DNA from 2 places in the Streptomyces hesseae genome. Region 2 is predicted to be linked to the other one. Evidence: riboswitches for the same ligand, from Rfam matches in the RefSeq annotation. Region 2 holds a riboswitch; the other holds the start of a gene.
The links. A riboswitch is a leader RNA that binds a small molecule or an ion and turns the genes downstream of it on or off. The one in region 2 is predicted to bind thiamine pyrophosphate.

Region 1: another riboswitch for thiamine pyrophosphate. It lies ahead of thiO (glycine oxidase ThiO); the one in region 2 lies ahead of RM609_RS26295 (thiamine ABC transporter substrate-binding protein).

The regions. Positions count from the first base shown of each region.
Region 1 covers NZ_JAVRFI010000024.1:35,055-38,449, forward strand. The annotation lists gene thiE (thiamine phosphate synthase) at 1-23, opposite strand, end outside; gene RM609_RS27780 (Rv2175c family DNA-binding protein) at 118-483, opposite strand; gene RM609_RS27785 (NAD(P)/FAD-dependent oxidoreductase) at 608-1,834, opposite strand; TPP riboswitch at 1,988-2,100, shown strand; gene thiO (glycine oxidase ThiO) at 2,098-3,351, shown strand; gene thiS (sulfur carrier protein ThiS) at 3,348-3,395, shown strand, end outside.
Region 2 covers NZ_JAVRFI010000021.1:33,392-36,786, forward strand. The annotation lists gene RM609_RS26285 (phosphatidate cytidylyltransferase) at 1-124, shown strand, start outside; gene rlmN (dual-specificity RNA methyltransferase RlmN) at 234-1,340, shown strand; TPP riboswitch at 1,420-1,525, shown strand; gene RM609_RS26295 (thiamine ABC transporter substrate-binding protein) at 1,521-2,612, shown strand; gene RM609_RS26300 (ABC transporter permease) at 2,732-3,395, shown strand, end outside.

The DNA.
Region 1 (3,395 bases), on a different contig from region 2:
CGCTCGCGCGCGGTGACGGACATCGGGTGCTTCTCCCCCCGGTGGGTGGTGTGCGGGCGCGGGGCAGGACCCCGCGCCCGCACACCGGACGGTGCTACAGGCGGTGCTACGGAAAGGTCAGACGGCGAGCGCCTGGGCGCGGCGCTTCACCTCCGTGCCACGATTCTCGCTCAGCGCCTCCGCGGGGGTGCCGGGCAGGGTCGGGTCGGGGGTGAACAGCCACTCGATCATTTCCTCGTCGCTGAAGCCGTCGTCCCGAAGCAGCGTCAGGGTGCCGGCGAGGCCCTTGACGACCTTGCCCTCGCTGATGAAGGCGGCGGGCACCATGAGCACACGGTTCTCGCCACGGCGTACGGCGATCAGCTGGCCCTCCTTGACCAGCTGCCGGACGCGCGTCACCTCGATGCCCAGCATCTCCCCGATGTCGGGGAGGTTGAGCCAGGCGGGCACAAGCGCATCGATCTTCACGTCAATCTCGGTCACGGGACAAGCCTGCCATCCGGGACTGACAGCCGGTAGCCGGGTTGACCCGAGCCGGGCCCCGGCCACCCCACCGGCCCCCCCTCGGAGGGCCCCCGGACCCGCCCCGGACCGCCTCGGAGGGGCCTCAGACCACTGCGGCCTTCAGCGGAACGGACGCGTCCGCCGCCCTGGCCCGGTCCAGGACCGCGCCCTTCTCGATGAGCTTGCGCCCCTGGGCCAGATCGCGCGGCCGCCCCACGGCCAGCAGGGCCACCAGGACGCCCGAGCGCAGCCAGCACACCGTCCAGGCCGCGCCGGAGGGATTGCCCCGCCAGACGAGCTCGTCGGCGGCCGCGTGGTGCCCCGCGTACTGCACGAACCGGCCGAACTGCTCGGACCAGAAGTACGGCACCGGGTCGTAGACCGAGCCCTCCTCGGGTCCGTGGACGATGTTCTCGGCGACGGTCCGGGGGCCCTGGAGGGCGTTGTCCCAGTGGTGGACCAGCAGCCGCTCGCCGTAGCGGGCCGAGGGGAAGGAGGCGCAGTCGCCGACCGCGTAGACGTCCGGCAGCGAGGTGCGCAGCCGGTCGTCGGTGACGACGGAGCGGTCCGCCGCCAGCTCGATGCCCGAGCCCGCGAGCCAGCCCGTGGCGGGGCGCGCCCCGATGCCGACGACGACCGCGTCGGCGGGCAGCCGGGTGCCGTCGTCGAGGACGACCGCGCCGGGTTCGACGGCCGTGACCCGGGCGCCGGTCAGCAGCCGGGCGCCGCTGTGGGCGTACCAGTCGACCATGTGGGTGGCGACCTCGGCGGGCATGGCGCCCGCGAGCGGCCGGTCGGCGGCCTCGACCACCGTCACCCGGCAGCCCGCCTCCCGGGCGGCGGTGGCGAACTCGGCGCCGATCCAGCCCGCTCCGACGGCGACGATGTCCTGCTGCCGGGCGAGGACGGGGCGCAGCCGCTCGGCGTCGTCGACGGTGCGCAGGACGTGGACGCCGGGCAGGTCCCCGGCGCCGGGCAGGCCGATGGGCTCGGCGCCGGTGGCGACGACCAGGACGTCGTAGCCGAGGGGCCCCTCGGCGGTGTCCAGGACGTGCTCGGCGGCGCGCAGGCCGGTGGCCGCGAGGCCGAGCCGCAGGTCGATGCCGAGCGAGTCGAAGTCCACGGCGAAGGCGGAGCCCTCGGCCTTGCCGAGCAGCACGGACTTGGACAGGGGCGGCCGGTCGTAGGGCTGGTGGGGCTCGTCACCCAGGAGGGTGATCGCGGCAGTCCAGCCCTGTTCGCGCAGGGCGATGGCGGTCTGCACCCCGGCCATGCCCGCGCCGACGATCACGACGCGCCGGTCACTGCTGGTGTTCGTCTCCTCGCTCACACGATCAACTGTAGGCCCGACACCCCGGTACGCCGGAGCGCCGCGTGAGGAGACCTCTGACACAACGTCACGCCGCGGCGGCGTCATACAGGCCGCCGACCGTGCCCGGCCGCCCTTCCGGGCGGTCCTCGGGCCGTACTAGGGTGGCTAGCTGCAAGCACTCGCGGGAGCCCGGGCGGACCGGGCTGAGAGGGAGGCTGGACGGCCTCCGACCGTACGAACCTGATCCGGGTCATGCCGGCGAAGGGAGGGGCTGGACGCCCATGCACGCGCATCGAACCCCTGGGGATCGAACACCGGCACATCGGACCAGGGCGCGCCCCACGCGCCCGTACCGTCCCGGCCCCGCCCCCTGGACACCTGACGTCCTGGTGATCGGCGGCGGTCTGATCGGCCTGGTCACGGCCTGGCGCGCCGCCCAGCGCGGGCTGCGCGTGGCCGTGGCCGACCCCGCGCCCGGCGAGGGCGCGGCCCGGGTGGCCGCCGGGATGCTGGCCGCCGTCACCGAGCTCCACTACGGCGAGGAGACCCTGCTCGCCCTCAACCTGGCCTCGGCCCGGCGCTATCCGGCCTTCACGGCCGAGCTGGAGGAGGCCGCCGGCCTGGAGACCGGCTACCGCGCCTGCGGGACGCTCGCGGTCGCCCTGGACGCCGACGACCGGGCCCATCTGCGGGAGCTCCACGCCCTCCAACTGCGCTGCGGCCTTACGTCGCAGTGGCTGACCGGGCGCGAGTGCCGCCGGCTGGAGCCGATGCTCGCGCCGGGCGTGCGCGGCGGCCTCCACGCCCTCGGCGACCACCAGACCGACCCCCGGCGGCTCGCCCGGGCGCTGCTGGTGGCCTGCGAGCGCGAGGGCGTGGCCTTCCACCGCTCGGAGGCGGTACGGCTGCTGCTGACCGGGGACCGGGCCACGGGGGCGCAGCTCGCCGACGGCACCCGGATCGCCGCCGACCGGACCGTCCTGGCCGCCGGGAGCCTCAGCGGCCGGCTGGCGGGCCTGCCCGAGGACGTCGTACCGCCGGTCCGCCCCGTCAAGGGCCAGGTCCTGAGGCTGCGCGTGCCGGACGCGTACACGGCCGTCAACGGGCCGTTCCTCTCCCGCACCGTACGGGCCGTGGTGCGCGGCGGGCACGTCTACCTCGTACCGCGCGAGAACGGCGAGCTGGTCGTCGGGGCGACGACCGAGGAGCTCGGCTGGGACACGACCGTGACGGCCGGCGGCGTCTACGAGCTGCTGCGCGACGCCCACGAGCTGGTGCCCGGCATCACCGAGCTGCCGCTCGTGGAGACCCTCGCCGGGCTGCGCCCCGGCTCGCCCGACAACGCCCCGCTGCTGGGCCCGACCGCCCTGCCGGGCCTCTTCGCGGCCACCGGCCACCACCGCAACGGCGTGCTGCTCACCCCCGTCACCGGGGACGTGATGGCCGAGGCGCTGACCACCGGCCGGCTGCCCGAGGAGGCCCGCCCGTTCTCCCCCCTACGCTTCACCCCCGCACTTCAGGAGCAGCCCGCATGACCGGCAGCGACATGACCACGCACATCATCAGCGTCAACGGCGAG
Region 2 (3,395 bases):
TCTGGGGATCAAGGACATGGGTGCCCTGCTCCCCGGCCACGGCGGGATCATGGACCGGCTGGACTCGCTCCTGCCGACCGCGCCGGTGGTGTGGCTGCTGATGGTGGCCTTTGTCGGCTCCTAGTACCCGACCGCTCCTGACCTGGGGTTTTCGGTAGGTGTTCGATACGTGAGGGGTCCGTCGTCCACAGGACGGCGGGCCCCCTCCGTATGTCTGCGACACTGGTGGGACCATGCCTGCACCCGGAGAACTCACTTTCGTCGCCCCCCGCGGAGCCAAGCTGCCCCCGCGGCACCTCGCCGACCTCAGCCCCGCCGAGCGCCGCGAGGCCGTCGCCGCGATCGGCGAGAAGCCGTTCCGCGCCAAGCAGCTGTCCCAGCACTACTTCGCCCGCTACGCCCACGACCCGGCGCAGTGGACGGACATCCCGGCGGCGGCCCGCGAGAAGCTCGCCGGTGAGCTGCTGCCGGACCTGATGAGCGTGGTGCGGCATATCTCGTGCGACGACGACACGACCCGTAAGACCCTCTGGCGGCTGCACGACGGCAAGCTCGTCGAGTCCGTCCTGATGCGCTACCCGGACCGGGTCACCATGTGCATCAGCTCCCAGGCGGGCTGCGGCATGAACTGCCCGTTCTGCGCCACCGGCCAGGCCGGGCTGGACCGCAATCTGTCCACCGCCGAGATCGTCCACCAGATCGTCGACGGCATGCGCGCCCTGCGCGACGGCGAGGTGCCCGGCGGCCCGGCGCGGCTGTCCAACATCGTCTTCATGGGCATGGGCGAGCCGCTGGCCAACTACAAGCGCGTCGTCGGCGCCATCCGCCGGCTGACCGACCCGGAGCCGGACGGCCTGGGCCTGTCCCAGCGCGGTATCACCGTCTCCACGGTCGGCCTGGTCCCGGCCATGCACCGGTTCGCCGACGAGGGCTTCAAGTGCCGTCTCGCGGTCTCGCTGCACGCGCCCGACGACGAGCTGCGCGACACCCTGGTGCCGGTCAACACCCGCTGGAAGGTCCGCGAGGTCCTGGACGCCGCCTGGGAGTACGCGGAGAAGTCCGGCCGCCGGATCTCCATCGAGTACGCCCTGATCCGCGACATCAACGACCAGGCCTGGCGGGGCGACCTGCTCGGCCGGCTCCTCAAGGGCAAGCGGGTCCACGTCAACCTGATCCCGCTCAACCCCACCCCCGGGTCCAAGTGGACGGCGTCCCGCCCGGAGGACGAGCGGGCCTTCGTCGAGGCCATCGCCGCGCACGGCGTGCCCGTGACCGTACGGGACACCCGCGGCCAGGAGATCGACGGCGCCTGCGGCCAGCTGGCCGCCACCGAGCGCTGAGCGGCGGTGCGCCGGCGCCTCCCGGGCGCCGCCGCCCGCCTCTCACACGGCACTGATACGGTGCCTTTCGCACAAATGAACATTCCGACAGGGGAGCGCCCAGGGCGCTGAGAGTGCGGCACGGCCCGCAGACCCTCGGACCTGATCCGGTTAGTACCGGCGTAGGGAGTCAGCACCACCATGAACACCAGTCTTCGGCGTGCCGTCGTGGCGACGGCCGTCGCCGCCCTCGGCCTTCCCGCGCTCGCCGCCTGTGGCGGCTCCGGCGACAAGGGCGATGAGGCGTCGGGCGGCAAGACCGTCACCCTCGTCTCGCACGACTCGTTCGTCGCCTCGGACTCCGTGCTCCAGGAATTCACCAAGCAGACCGGCTACAAGGTCAAGGTCGTCAAGGGCGGCGACGCCGGCCAGGCCGTCAACCAGGCGATCCTCTCCAAGAGCCACCCGCAGGGCGATGTCTTCTTCGGCGTCGACAACACCCTGCTCTCCCGGGCCCTCGACAACGGCCTCTTCACCCCCTACGAGGCCAAGGGCCTGGCCGGGGTGGACAAGGAGTTCCAGGCCGACGCCGCCGAGCACCGCGTCACGCCCGTCGACACCGGCGAGATCTGCGTCAACTACGACCGCGCGTACTTCGCCGACCACAAGCTGGACCCGCCGAAGACGTTCGACGACCTGATCAAGCCGGAGTACAAGAACCTCCTCGTCACCGAGAACGCCGCCACCTCCTCGCCCGGCCTCGCCTTCCAGCTCGCGACCGTCGCCAAGTACGGCGACAACGGCTGGAAGGACTACTGGACCAAGCTGAAGGCCAACGGTGTCGAGGCCGTCAGCGGCTGGGAGCAGGCCTACAACGAGCGCTTCTCCGGCTCCGCGGGTGGCAAGAAGGCCAAGGGCGACAAGCCCCTCGTCGTCTCCTACGCCTCCAGCCCGCCCGCCGAGGTCGTCGGCGCGAACCCGCTGCCCAAGGAGGGCCCGACCGGCGTCGCGACCGGCACCTGCTTCCGGCAGACCGAATTCGCCGGCCTGCTCAAGGGCACGAAGAACACCGAGGGCGGCAAGGCCCTGATCGACTTCATGCTGAGCCGGACGTTCCAGGAGGACATGCCCCTCCAGATGTACGTCAAGCCGGTCGTCCGGGACGCCAAGCTGCCCGAGGTCTTCACCCGGTACGGCGCGCAGGTCCCCGACCCGCAGACCCTCGCCCCGGAGAAGATCGCCAAGAACCGCGACCACTGGGTCAAGGAATGGTCCTCGCTCGTCCTGAAGTGACACGCCCCGAAGTGACACCTTCCGAAGCGACACGCCCCGAAGTGACCGGCGCGCCCGCCGGACCGTCCGCCGCCCGGAAGGGGGCGGGCGCCCGCCGGACGGCGACGCGGCTCGGCCTGATGGCCGTGCCGCTCGCCTTCTTCGGCGTTTTCTTCGCCTACCCCGTCGCCTCGATCGTCACCCGCGGCCTCACGGACGGCGGCCGGTGGCAGTTCGCCCGTGTGGGCGAGGTGCTCACCGACCCGGGCATCCGCGACGTCCTGTGGTTCACGCTCTGGCAGGCGGCCGCCTCCACCGCCCTCACCCTCCTGCTGGCCCTGCCCGGCGCCTATGTCTTCGCGCGCCTCGACTTCCCCGGCAAACGGCTGCTCAGAGCCGTCGTCACGGTCCCGTTCGTGCTGCCGACCGTCGTCGTCGGCTCGGCGTTCCTGGCGCTCGTGGGCCGGGGCGGGCTGCTGGACGAGCTGTGGGGCGTCCGCCTGGACACCACGGTCTGGGCGATCCTCCTCGCCCACGTCTTCTTCAACTACGCCGTGGTCGTCCGGACCGTCGGCGGGCTGTGGGCCCAGCTCGACCCCCGCCAGGAGGAGGCGGCGCGCGTCCTCGGCGCGGGACGGTTCGCCGCCTGGCGCCGGGTGACCCTGCCCGCGCTCGGCCCCGCCGTGGCCGCCGCAGCCCTCATGGTCTTCCTCTTCACCTTCACCTCCTTCGGCGTCGTCCAGATCCTCGGCGGGCCCCGCTACGCCACGCTGGAGGTGGAGATCTACCAGCAGACCGCGCAGC